DNA from 4 places in the Comamonas sp. MYb396 genome. Region 1 is predicted to be linked to each of the others. Evidence: predicted binding sites of a transcription regulator. Region 1 holds the regulator's gene; each other region holds the start of a gene.
The links. The regulator LexA, encoded in region 1, represses DNA repair genes until DNA is damaged. The targets are predictions, from matches to a motif close to ACTGTATNNNNATACAGT.
Positions count from the first base shown of each region.

Region 2: the regulator LexA is predicted to act here: its motif matches at 1,424-1,441, upstream of WH265_RS05510 (DNA topoisomerase IV subunit B).
Region 3: the regulator LexA is predicted to act here: its motif matches at 1,717-1,734, upstream of WH265_RS00165 (putative DNA modification/repair radical SAM protein).
Region 4: the regulator LexA is predicted to act here: its motif matches at 1,411-1,428, upstream of WH265_RS05035 (PA0069 family radical SAM protein).

Region 1 covers NZ_JBBGYU010000004.1:184,878-188,163, forward strand. Annotated here, with positions in the region: gene WH265_RS11115 (FMN-dependent NADH-azoreductase) at 1-364, shown strand, start outside; gene WH265_RS11120 (hypothetical protein) at 759-1,349, opposite strand; gene lexA (transcriptional repressor LexA) at 1,494-2,210, opposite strand; gene WH265_RS11130 (asparaginase) at 2,325-3,286, shown strand, end outside.
Region 2 covers NZ_JBBGYU010000002.1:291,407-294,692, reverse strand. Annotated here, with positions in the region: gene WH265_RS05520 (hypothetical protein) at 1-49, opposite strand, end outside; gene WH265_RS05515 (MFS transporter) at 63-1,286, opposite strand; gene WH265_RS05510 (DNA topoisomerase IV subunit B) at 1,475-3,286, shown strand, end outside.
Region 3 covers NZ_JBBGYU010000001.1:37,092-40,377, forward strand. Annotated here, with positions in the region: gene WH265_RS00160 (TIGR03915 family putative DNA repair protein) at 1-372, opposite strand, end outside; gene WH265_RS00165 (putative DNA modification/repair radical SAM protein) at 384-1,712, opposite strand; gene WH265_RS00170 (tripartite tricarboxylate transporter substrate binding protein) at 1,914-2,894, opposite strand; gene WH265_RS00175 (tripartite tricarboxylate transporter substrate binding protein) at 3,020-3,286, opposite strand, start outside.
Region 4 covers NZ_JBBGYU010000002.1:187,645-190,930, reverse strand. Annotated here, with positions in the region: gene WH265_RS05045 (acyltransferase family protein) at 1-824, shown strand, start outside; gene rnk (nucleoside diphosphate kinase regulator) at 868-1,281, opposite strand; gene WH265_RS05035 (PA0069 family radical SAM protein) at 1,557-2,759, shown strand; gene WH265_RS05030 (phosphoethanolamine transferase) at 2,756-3,286, opposite strand, start outside.

The sequences.
Region 1 (3,286 bases):
CAACTTTGCGGTGCCGGCCACGCTCAAGCTCTGGCTGGACCATGTGATCCGTATCCACCGCAGCTTTGCATCCACGCCCGAAGGCAAGATTGGTTTGATGAAGGACCGTCCTAGCTTGGTATTGGTGAGTTCCGGCGGCTTCCATACGGGGCCCCGGGCCAAGCAGGAAGACTTTTTGACGCCCTATCTGCGCTATGCGCTGGCCTCCATTGGCATCCGCAATGTGCATTTTGTGTTGCTGCAAGGCCTGGTGTTTGGGCCTGACGCGGTGGCTGCTGCGCTGGATGGCGCAAGAGATGCGTTGCGCGAGCAACTGGCCCCATTCAAGCAGCAGGCGCTGGAGGCTTTGGCTGCTGCGCGCTGACAGGACAAGAGGCTGGCGCAAGTGGGCAGCAGACAGCGATGGCTGGCAGCGCGGGCTGCCGAGCACGCGGGCCTTGTGTCACCATGGCCTGGTCTGAGCGGCAGGAAGGGATGCTGCTGGCTGGGCAGCTCTGAGCCGCTGTTGCAACCGCCCTGCATATTGCCCGGAATTTCTCAGCGCCGTTCTGGAATCCCTCCGGTAGGCCGTTGTCTAGCCGGCCGCACCTAGCCGGCCGCACCTGGCCGGCCGCACCAACTGGCACATCGGGCCGCCTGCGGCATGGTGGCGCGTCAGGAATGCCGAGCCCCATGCCCAAACCCTTGGCCCGCCTGGCTCTGTTTGCAGCGTTCAACGCATGCTGGCGGCCAGACTTGATGCCCGCCTGGGCACCGGCTTAGACCGCGTGCAGATGTTCCAGCCGTTCCAGGCGTTCGAGCTCGGCACAGATATCGGCCATGCTGCCCGACATGGCCCAGCGCATACCCTTTTGGCGGTGCAGGCTGGCCGGTTGGGCCCAGTACATCTTGATGGGGGCATCGTTGGCGGCCTGGGCGCTGCAGCGCTGCACTGACAGGAAGGGGCGGGTGTGGGACTGTGCGCCTACCGAGAGGCGGCGGCGCGCAGCGGGTTTGCGCGGCAGGCGGATGCGGTCAATGGGGCGCTGTGCGGGGGCCTCATCGGCAGGGGAGTCTGCGTGGGGCTTTTCCATGCCGGACGTGTCCACGCGGGACGTATCCACGCCGGACATGTTCAGGCCCTGGCCATCGAGCAAGCTCAGCTGCTGGGCGGCGCCACGCTGTACAGCGGCAGAGGACGCGGTGGCAAAGCAGTGCACCTGGGCGGCGAGCTGGCCGTCATTGGCGGCGCCATGGCCGGGTCGGCGGCGGTTGCTGCGCACAATGGCACGCTGGATGGACTGGAACCAGGGCAGGCCAGCGACGAGGGAAAAGGGCGCAAGCGCGCACAATGCATCTGCTACAAGCATAGGAGACTCCTTGGTATACGGGTAACAGCAGGATTGCGCAGGGCGAGCGCATCCCCCAGGGCTGTGGGCCAAGAGCCCACAACGCCCGCTACCTGGGGTTGCGCAGAAAAGGGAGGGCCGAAGTGGCCGGAAGGGCCGCTAGGCCTAGTTCAGCATCGTGTTGCGGATCAGGCCCACGGCAATGCCTTCGATCTCAAAGGGCTCGCCGGGCTGCACGATGATGGGCAGGTAATCCGGGTTTTCGGCCAGCAACTCAATGCCGTCCTTGGTGCGCTGCAGGCGCTTGACGGTGACGTCATCGCCCAGGCGCGCCACAATGATCTGGCCGTTGCGGGCCTCGCGCGTGGCTTTGACGGCCAGCAGATCGCCATCGATGATGCCGACATCGCGCATCGACATACCGCGCACCTTGAGCAGGTAATCGGGCTGCTGCTGGAACAGGCCGCCCTCCACGGTATAGGTTTGGTCGACATGCTCTTGCGCCAGGATGGGCGAGCCGGCCGAGACGCGGCCGATCAGCGGCAGGGCCAGCTGGGCGAGCTCTTGCACCACGCGGCCGAGGCCGGCGGTGGCATTGGACACGCCTGCCAGCGGTGAGGAGAAGCGCGTGCCGCGAGCGGCATTGATGGAGCGCACGGTATCGCTTTGCAGGCGAATCCCCCGGGAGGTGCCGCTGACCAGCTCGATCACGCCCTTGCGGGCCAGCGCCTTGAGGTGGTCTTCTGCCGAATTGGCCGATTTGAAGCCCAGCTTGCTGGCAATCTCGGCGCGCGTTGGCGGGGCGCCGGTGCGCGAAATGGCGGTCTGGATCAGGTCCAGAATTTCTTGTTGGCGCGCGGTCAGTTTGGGATGGTCTCGCATAAGATCTCCGTGTGATCTGCGGTGCCGGGCAGAAGCAAAGCCACTGTGCATCCCAACACCTGTATATCAATCCAGTACCTGTATTTTTAACCAGTTTTTTGCAGGAGGCAAGCCTTGCAGCCAAAAATTTTGATCATCGGCACCGGCGGCACCATTGCCGGCATGGCCGATGATGCCGAGAAACCCGGCCAATACCGCGCAGCCCAGCTGTCCATTGCGGCCTTGCTGGCGGGTGTGAGCGGCATCGAGACAGCTGCGGCAGGCCCGCTGGATGCGGTGCAGATAGCGCAAATTGATAGCAAGGACATGAACGACGAGGTCTGGCATGCACTGCTCAAGCGCTGCGATGCGGCCATGCGCGATGAGACCGTGCGCGCTGTTGTTATCACCCACGGAACCGATACGCTCGAAGAGACGGCCTGGTTCCTGCACTGCGTTTTAGGACGCCTGGCCAAGCCCGTGGTGCTGACCTGCGCCATGCGCCCGGCCAATGCGCTGATGCCCGATGGCCCGCAAAACCTCAAGGATGCCGTGGCCGCCGCAGCGGCGCTGGATGCGGATGGCCAACCTCTGCTGCGGGAGGTGGTGGCCGTGACGGGCGGCGGCGAGCTGCACAGCGCGCGCTGGCTGCAAAAGCTGCACCCGCACCGCTTGCTGGCCTTTTCATCGGGCGAGCAGGGCCCCTTGGGCTGGGTGGATGGCATGACCGTGCGCCTGCGCCAGGGCTATGCGCCGCAAGCTGAAGATGTGGCGGGCGACTACACCGGCAGCGCCTGGCTGGCCGCCTTGCCTGCCCCCGCCAGCGCGCCCTGGCCCTGGGTGGAGATCGTTACCAGCCATGCCGGTATGCGCCCCGGGCTGGTGGACGCCCTGCAGGCCCAGGGCATCGACGGCCTGGTGGTGGCGACCACCGGTAATGGCACCGTGCATCAGGTGCTGCTGGAGGCCATGGTGCGTGCACGCCAGCAAGGTTTGCCGGTATGGCGCAGCAGCCGCTGCAGCGATGGCGTGATCAGCGATGCGGTGTTGCCCGGGGTGGCCGATCTGCAAAAAGACTTGGCGGTGGCCTTGACGCC
Region 2 (3,286 bases), on a different contig from region 1:
GCGGCGCGGCGCCAGCAGTGGGGAGTGAGGGTGGTGCAGGCTGTTGCATGAAAGTTCACTTATCAGGCCGTCAGCGGCAGGCGCTGCACGGGCTCTTCCTTGACCGGCAGATTGACCAGGCCGGCGAACACGCCCAGCCCAATGGCCACGTACCAAACCACATCATAGCTGCCGGTGTGGTCATAGAGGTAACCGCCCAGCCAGATGCCCAGGAAGCTGCCGATCTGGTGGCTGAAGAACACAAAGCCGCTGAGCATGGACAGGTGCTGCACGCCAAAGATCTGCGCGATGGCGCCATTGGTGAGCGGCACGGTGGACAGCCACAAAAAGCCCATCACGGCGGCAAAGACGTAGACCGACCAGGGCGACAGCGGCACCAGCAGGAACACCACGATGGCGATGGCGCGGATGAAATAAATGCCCGAGAGCAGGTAGCGCTTGGCCATGCGCTGGCCGAGCGACCCGGCCAGGTAGGTGCCAAAGATATTGAAGAGGCCGATCAACGCCAGCGAATAGCTGGCCACATGGGGCGGCAGGCCAAAGTCCTTCAGGTAGCTGGGCATGTGTACGCCGATGAACATCACCTGGAAGCCACAGACAAAATAACCGGCGGTCAGCAGCAAAAAGCTGGGGTTGCGAAAGGCCTCTGCCACGGCCTGGGCAATGGTTTGCTGCGCGCCAGCGCCAGCACTGCGCTTGAGCGCATGGAAATTGGGCTCGCGCAGCGCAATGGCCAGCGGCACGATGGTCAGCACCAGGATGGCGCAGACCAGCAGCGCGTTCTGCCAGCCCAGGCTGGCGATCAGCTGGCCCTCGACCGGCACCATGAAGAACTGGCCAAAGGAGCCTGCGGCCGCGGCCACCCCCATGGCCCAGGAGCGTTTCTCAGCGGGCAACTGGCGCCCGATGACGCCATAGATCACCGCATAGGTGGTGCCCGTCTGCGCCATGCCGATCAAAAGGCCGGCGGTGAGCGCAAACATCAGCGTATTGGGCGCCCAGGCCATGCCGGCCAGGCCCAGCGCGTACAGCAGCGCGCCGCAGACCAGCACCTTGCTGGCGCCAAAGCGGTCGGCCAGCATGCCGGTAAAGATGCCGATCAGGCCCCAGCTGAGGTTTTGCACCGCCAGCGCCAAGGCGAAGGACTCGCGCGTCCAGCCCATCTCCTGGGTGATCGGCTGCAGCCAGAGGCCAAAACCGTGGCGGATGCCCATGGACAGGGTCACTACGGCGCCGCCACAGAGCAGCACGCGGGCCATGGACAATCGTTGTGCGTTGTTTTGCATAGTCTAAGGATGTCTCGTTATCCAAGAATTGTTACTCCAACGCCAAAAACCGGCTGTCGCCCGCATATTGCCCGGTGGCCGCCCAAGCCCATTGCAGGCTTTTGCGGCCAAGCGTCGTGAATCGTCAACAAGTTCCACCTGTTTATCTATACAGCTATTTACAATGGCAGCCGCTAGAATGGAAAGTTATGGCAAGCAAAAACACGTCTACCAGTGAATACGCAGAGGGCTCGATACGGGTTCTCAAGGGGCTTGAGCCGGTCAAGCAGCGCCCGGGCATGTATACCCGCACCGACAATCCGCTGCACATCATCCAGGAGGTGATCGACAACGCGGCCGACGAAGCGCTGGCCGGCTTTGGCAAGAAAATTCGCGTCTACCTGCACACCGATGGCTCGGTGAGTGTGGAGGACGACGGCCGGGGCATTCCCTTTGGCCTGCACCCCGAAGAACATGCGCCCGTGGTGGAGCTGGTCTTCACCCGCCTGCATGCGGGCGGCAAGTTCGACAAGGGCCAGGGCGGCGCCTACAGCTTCTCGGGCGGTCTGCACGGCGTGGGTGTCTCGGTGACCAACGCCTTGGCCACCCGCATGGAGGTGACGGTGCACCGCGATGGCTCGGTCGCCACAATGGCCTTTGCCGGTGGCGATGTGGTCGAGCCCCTGCAGGTGCGCGCGATGGTCAGCGGTGACCGCAAGCAGGGCACGACGGTGCGCGTCTGGCCCGATGCCAAGTATTTCGAATCCAGCCACCTGCCGATGGGCGAGCTGGTGCACCTGCTGCGCAGCAAGGCCGTGCTGATGCCGGGCGTGAGCGTGCAGCTGACGCAGGACAAGAGCCGCGAGACGCAGACCTGGCTGTACAAGGGCGGCCTCAAGGACTACCTGCTGCAGACCTTGCCGGTGGACCCGATCATTCCCGTGTTCGAGGGCGAGGGCTTTGCCGGCCGCAGCGATGACCATTTTGCCGAGGGCGAAGGGGCATCGTGGTGCGTGGCCTTTACCGACGAAGGCCAGCCGGTGCGCGAGAGCTATGTCAACCTGATCCCGACCACGGCGGGCGGCACGCATGAAAGCGGGCTGCGCGATGGCCTGTTCCAGGCGGTCAAGAGCTTTATCGAGCTGCATTCGCTGCTGCCCAAGGGCGTCAAGCTGATGCCCGAGGACGTGTTTGCCCGTGCCAGCTATGTGCTCTCGGCCAAGGTGCTCGATCCCCAGTTCCAGGGCCAGATCAAGGAGCGCCTGAACTCGCGCGATGCGGTGCGCCTGGTCTCGGGCATGGTGCGGCCGGCGCTGGAGCTGTGGCTGAACCAGAATGTCGAATACGGCAAGAAGCTCGCCGAGATTGCGATCAAGGCGGCGCAGACGCGCCAGCGCGCCGGCCAGAAGGTGGAAAAGCGCAAGGGCAGCGGCGTGGCCGTGTTGCCCGGCAAGCTGACCGATTGCGAAAGCCGCGACCTGGCCTACAACGAGGTGTTTCTGGTCGAGGGCGATTCGGCCGGCGGCAGCGCCAAGATGGGCCGCGACAAGGAAACCCAGGCCATCCTGCCGCTGCGCGGCAAGGTGCTCAACACCTGGGAAGTGGACCGCGACCGCCTGTTTGCCAACACTGAAATCCACGATATCTCGGTAGCCATCGGCGTGGACCCGCATGGCCCCGATGACGAGGTCGACCTGAGCGGTCTGCGTTACGGCAAGATCTGCATCCTGAGCGACGCCGACGTGGACGGCTCGCACATCCAGGTGCTGCTGCTGACGCTGTTCTTCAAGCATTTCCCGCAGCTCATCGACAAGGGCCATGTCTGCGTGGCGCGGCCGCCGCTCTTTCGCGTCGATATCCCTGCCCGGGGCAAGAAACCCGCTGCCAAGGTCTACGCACTGGACGAGGCCGAGATGCATGCCATCTTCGACAAGGCCGCCAAGGACGGTGTGCCGCGCGAGAAATGCCAGGTCAGCCGCTTCAAGGGCCTGGGCGAGATGAATGCCGAGCAGCTGTGGGAA
Region 3 (3,286 bases), on a different contig from region 1:
GCCCGGGTTGCGGTGGCAGCAGGCATGGCGCAGCACGGCCAGCTGGGGTTTGCGGATATGCACCGGCTGGCCGGGTGCGATGGCCAAGCGGTCCAGTGCCTCGGGGGTGATGACGCGGGGTGGCGCATCGGCCCTAGCATCGGCTGCCGCAGCAAGGGCTGCCCCAGCATCGGCTGCCGCAGCATAGGCTGCCCCAGCATCCGCAAACAAATCACCATCCTCGGCCTGGGTGGCCAACGTATCCGACCAGCGCCAGTGCACCAGCTCGGGCGCTGCGCCCAGGGCCAGCAATACCCGCGCCGCTTGGCGGAAGCCGGCAAAGTCATCCGGTGCGTCCAACATCACCGTCAAGCTGTCGTTCTCTGCCTGCATGCCTGGCCTCCTCAAAACAGGGCTATCTGCGCCGCAGCCGCCAACTGCATGCCGCTGTGCCTGCGCTGCACGGCGCCCTGCCCCATCTGGGCCAGCAGCTGTTGGCGCAAGCTCGGGCTGTCGAGCATGGCCAGCGGCGGGTGGTAGTCGTCGAGCTCGACAAAAGGCAGTACCTTGCTGGTGGCAACACGCAGCTGCTGCAGATCGGCCAGCCGCAGCCGGCGCACCCGGCGGGCGGCCAGCAGACGCTCGACACTGCCGACACCCAAGCCCGGCACGCGCAGCAGCCAAGCCTTGGCCGCACGGTTCAAATCCACCGGGAAATGCTGGCGCTGCGACAGCGCCCAGGCGAGCTTGGGGTCGAGCTCCAGATCGAGCATGCCGCCGGCCGCTGGTGCGGTAATTTCTGCCGGGCTAAAGCCGTAGAAGCGCATCAACCAATCGGCCTGGTAGAGCCGGTGCTCGCGGATCAGTGGCGGCGCCTGCAGCGGCAGATCGGACGAGGCATCGGGGATGGGGCTGAAGGCCGAGTAGTAGACCCGGCGCAGGCGCTGGCCGGTGTAGAGCGCGCTGCTGGTGAGCAAGATGGTCGCATCATTGGCGCTGTCGGCGCCGACAATCATCTGCGTGCTTTGGCCCGCCGGCGCATAGCTGGGCGCTGCTGCCCGAGCGGCCTGGCGCTGGCGGGGCAGCGATACCAGCTTGCTGCCCTGCTGGTCTTGCGTCTGCTGCCGCGCGACCTCGATATGTTCTGCCACCTGGTGCATGGCAGAGGCAATGCCTACGGCATCTTTCTCAGGCGCCAATTGCTGCAGGCCCTGCTGCGTGGGCAGCTCGATATTGATGCTGAGGCGGTCTGCATAGCGACCGGCCAGGGCCAGCAGCTCGGGCGAGGCATCCGGAATCGTCTTGAGGTGGATGTAACCGCGAAAATCATGGTCCTCGCGCAGGCTGCGCGCCACCTCGACCAGCTGCTCCATCGTGTAGTCCGACGACTGGATGATGCCGCTGGACAGAAACAGGCCTTCTATGCAGTTGCGGCGGTAAAAGTCCAGCGTCAGGCCCACCACCTCAGCGGCGCTGAAGCGGGCGCGCTGCACATTGGAGCTCTTGCGGTTGATGCAGTAGCGGCAGTCGTAGATGCAGAAGTTGGTCAGCAGAATCTTGAGCAGCGAGACACAGCGGCCATCGGGCGTATAGCTGTGGCAGATGCCCATGCCCTCGGTCGACCCCATCCCCTCGCCGCCCAGGGAGTTGCGGGGCTTGCTGCCGCTGGATGCGCAGCTGGCATCGTATTTGGCAGCGTCAGCCAGGATCTGGAGTTTGGCGAGGGTTTGCATAAATACTGTGTATATATACAGTATTCTAGCAAAACCTCAGCAGCTTCGCCAGTGCGGGCGCGGTCCCGCTTGAGATTGCTCCCCTCTGGGAAGGCTGGCGACGGGATTCAGATGAAGGTAGATTTTTGCAAATACTGTATATGAATACAGCATTCGTCAAAACCAATACCTTTCCCGCGCCAGTCGGCTCTCAAAGCTGCATCAAGCCTGGGGCCCCAGCTTGGCGAGCACGGCTTTTTCCTTGACCGTGGACTCGGCGGCAAACTTCTTGTAGTCGGCGCTGTTCATGTAGATGGGCAGCATCTCAAAGCGCTGCAGCATGGCCTGGTAGCTTTCCATTTCCATCGCTTGCTTGAAGGCTTTGTGCAAGGCAGCTTGCACATCAACCGGCATGCCCTTGGGGCCCACCAGGCCAAAGGGCGAGTACTGCGTGGTTGGCAGGCCCAGCTCGATCAAGGTGGGGGTGTTGGGCAAGGTGGGCAGGCGCTTTTCGGTCCAGACATTCAAGGCAACCATGCGGCCCTGGTCCACATAGGGGATCACGGCGCTGGTGTCGGCCGCGACCATCACCTCGCCCGCCATCGTGGCGCGCATCAGCTCGGACGAGCCTTTGTAGGGCACATGCACAACATCCAGCCCCAGCTGCTGCGCAATGATGGCCGAGGTGACATGGGGCGAGGTGTAGGTACCGGTATTGCCAAGCGTGAGCTTGCCAGGGTTGGCCTTGGCCCAGGCCACCACATCCTGCCAGCTCTTGAGGCCGGACTGGGTGCTGGCCACCATGCAGAACGCATAGCCGGTGACATTGATGATGTAGCTCAGGTCCTCCACCGGGTTCCATTTGAGGCCGGTGGTAAAAGGCAGGCGCATCACGCTCATCGGCAGCTGGGCGATGGTGTAGCCATCTGCTGCCGTGTTCTGCAACTGTGTCGCGGGCAGCGAGCCGGCCGCGCCGGGGCGGTTTTCCACCACAATCGGTTGGCCCAGCACCTTGGCGGCGTTCTCGGCCAGTTGGCGCATCGTCAGATCGGTCGGCCCACCGGCCGGAAAAGCCACTACCAGCTTGATCGCCCGGCTGGGAAAGGTCTTGCTGGCATGGGCCAGCGATGCGCCCGCCCCCATCCAGGCACCGGCTGCCGTGGCAGCCCCTGCTTGCAGCATGCTTCTGCGCGTCAACACCATATCTTTGTCTCCATTTCGGTCTATAGGCGACAAAGAGTGTAGAAAAGCGCAGCCAGGCGCCGCGACGCCTGGGCGACATGGTCGGTGGCGCGTAAGGATTCTGGTGGCGAGCCCCGGTGGTGGCCCTATTCCACCGTCGCGCCCGACTGCTTGACCGCCTTGCCCCACTCGGCGATTTCGCTGGCCACAAAGCGGTCCATCTCCGGGCCACTGGTCGGTGCGGGCTCCGAGCCCCGGTCGCGGATGAACTTCTGCATCTCAGGGCTGCTGAGGATGGCCACCGTCTCTTGGTTCAGCTTGTCGACAATGGCTTTGGGCGTGCCCTTGGGAGTCATCAGGCCCAGCCAGCCGACAGCCTCAAAGCCCTTGAACTCCGGCAGGCCCGATTCAGC
Region 4 (3,286 bases), on a different contig from region 1:
TGTTCATCGCAGCGCTGGTGCGGCCCTGGTTTGCCCATGAATCCGTACCCGCCGAGCCTACCTGGCAGCAGCTGATCGCCAATGCGCTGATGCTGCAGGACATCAGCGGCGAAGATGCGCTGTCGGCCGGTGTCTGGTATGTGGCGATCGATTTTCAGCTGTTCGCCGCCGTCACCTTGCTGTTTGCATGGAGCCGCCGCTGGGCCCGCCAATGGCTGGGCCTGCAACTGGGCCAGTGGGTCGTGCTGGCGCTCACGGCCTTGTCGCTGCTGGTGTTCAACCGCCACAGCGAGCTGGACATGTGGTTTGTCTACTTTATCGGTGCCTATGGCATGGGCATGCTGGCTTTCTGGGGCAGCCAAAGCGCCAAACCCTGGTCCTGGACGGCCTGCCTGCTCGCTTTTGGTCTCGTGTCACTGGAAGTGGATTTCCGCCTGCGCATTGCGGTGGCACTGTGCGGCTCCGTCGCGCTGCTGTGGCTGATGCGCCTGCCGGCAGACAGCCGCCTGGTCGACTGGCTGGGCCGCCAGGCGCCTGTGCGCTGGCTGCAGTCGCTGGGCCAAATGGGCTACTCGGTGTTTCTGGTGCACTTTTCCATCGTGGTGCTGTGCAACGCGGTGGTCTCGCATGTCTGGCCGAGCCAGCCCTGGCTCAACTGGCTGGGCATGGGCCTGGCCTTTGCGCTGTCGCTGCTGGCCGGGCGCGCGCTCTACCTGGGGGTGGAGGCGCGTACGCCCAGCCTGCGCTCTGTTGCCCGCTGGGAGCTGGGCCTGGTCGGGGGCGGCCTGCTGGTGACCCTGGTGGGGGCGCGCTTGTCGATGTAGGCAGGCCCTTGCCGGCCCTTGCCGGCGCTTGTCGGTTGACCGCTCAGCGGTGCAGATCGCCGGCGCGCTCGGGCTGGTAGCTGATGCCGGTCACACGCACCGTCATCGTCTTTCCGCCCACGGACGGCCAGGCCAGCTCATCGCCAATCGCCAGGCCCAGCAGCGCACTGCCCACGGGTGCAAATACCGAAATCTTGCTGCTGGTGTCGTCCAGGTCCTTGGGGTAGACCAGGGTCAGCTGGAACTGCTTGCCCGATTCGGCAATGTCAAAGTTCACCGTGGAGTTCATCGTCACCACATCCGGCGGAATATCGCTGGGCTCCACAATATCGGCGCGGGCAATCTCGGCCTCCAGATCCGCCTTGCCGGGGAAGGCACTGGCCGGCATCGCCTCCAGCAGCGCTTCCAGGCGGTCCACATCCAGGGATGACAGGATGAGTTGGGGTTTGCGAGACATGAAAACTTCCTCCGGAGTATGTAATCCCCGAATGTAGGCCAAGCCCCATTTCGCACCAAAACGGTGCGAATAGCCCTGGTGTGCGCGGCGCTTGCAGAGGATGCGGGGATGGCGGACAATGCATGAAATACTGTATATAAAAACAGTCATCATCCGTTAGTATGCCTGCCCGCCATCCCTCCATCCACACCGTTGACACTGCCCCGCTAGACGACCCGCAGGCCCTGCAGCGCTGCGCGGACGACCTGGATGGGCCTGTGCCGGTGCGTGTGCCCCTGCCAGTGGCCCGCAAGGGGCGCGGCGCGGTGGGGGCACCCCGCCACCGTTTTGCCAGCGATGTGCGGGAATGGGCTGACGATGGCTGGACCCCTGCAGCCGCTGAGGCGCCTGTGGCTGGCGATGCAGATCTGAACCTGGAAGAAGGCGCCTGGTGGCAGCAGGACGCCGAGAGCCTGCCAACCCAGGTACACGAGGAGCGGGCGCGCAGCGCGATCCAGAAAAACGACTCACCCGATATCTTCTTTGATCACTCGGTCAACCCCTACCGGGGCTGCGAGCATGGCTGCATCTACTGCTATGCCAGGCCCTACCACAGCTACCTGAACCTCTCGCCGGGGCTGGATTTTGAAACCCAGTTGTTTGCCAAGACCAATATTGCCCAGGTGCTCAAGGCCGAGATCAGCCGCCCGCGCTACCAGCCGGCCTCGCTCAATATCGGCTCGGCCACCGATTGCTACCAGCCGATCGAGCGCGAGCTGGGCCTGACGCGGCAGCTGATCGAGGTGCTCAGCGAGGCCGAGCACCCGTTCTCGCTGATCACCAAGAGCAGCGCGGTGGAGCGCGATACCGACCTGATTGCCGCAGCGGCGCGCAAGAACGCGGCGGCCGTCTACATCACGATCACCAGCCTGGACCCACAGCTGACCCGCCTGCTCGAGCCCCGGGCTGCGGCGCCGCACCGGCGGCTGCGCACCATCCGCCAGCTGACGGAGGCCGGCATTCCTGTCGGGGTGAGCGTGGCGCCGCATATTCCGTTTTTGACCGAGGACATGGAAGAGGTGCTGGCAGCCGCGCGCGAGGCCGGCGCCACCACCGCCTTCTACACCGTGCTGCGCCTGCCCTGGGAACTCAATGTCGTGTTCCAGCAGTGGCTGCAGGCCCATTACCCACAGCGCGCTGCCCGGGTGATGCAGCGGGTGCGCGACCTGCACCAGATCAGCGAGGCCGACCGGCTGCGCGGCAAGAGCTATGACAGCCAGTCCTTCAGCCGCATGAAGGGCCAGGGCCTGTGGGCCGACCTGGTGCGCCAGCGCTTTGTGCGGGCCTGCGCGCAGCTGGGCTATGGGCGCGAGCGGCAGGAGATGGACTGGCGCGGTTTTGAGGCCTGGCGCGCACAACAGGTGCAGCAGATGCAGCAGGCCGTGCGCCAGGGAGGCGCCGCGCAGGCGCCGCACCCTGGACAGGGAAACCTGTTTTAGCCGCGCTTGCGAGCAGCGGCGACCGTGGTCGGCGGCTGCGCTGCAACGCTTGCCGGCACAGAGGCAGATGCCAGCTGCGCCAAAGTGGCAGCTGGTGCAGAGCGGCCCTTGCAGCTGGCAAAAATATCCAGATCGGCCTGGTGCAGTGCGGTCTGCACATCGGTCAGGCCCAGCATCGAGTGGAACAGGTTGTCATGGCTGATGCGGGCAGTGGCCACGGCCTGCTGCAGGCAGCTGGTGCTCATGCCCATGCGTTGCTGCATGGCGGGCGAGAGCCAGGTGATCCAGGGCACATGCTTTTGCACATCGGGGGCGACGGAATAGGGCAGGCCGTGCAGGTAGATATTGTTTTCGCCCAGCGATTCGCCATGGTCGGCCACATACATCATGGCCGTGGGCTGGCGCTGGCCCTTGCTGGCCAGCCAGTCGATCAGGCCGCCGAGCATGCGGTCGGTGGCGACGACGCTGTTGTCATAGGCATTGATCAGCGAGGCGCGGTCGCAGGCCTGCAGATTGACGTTGTTGCA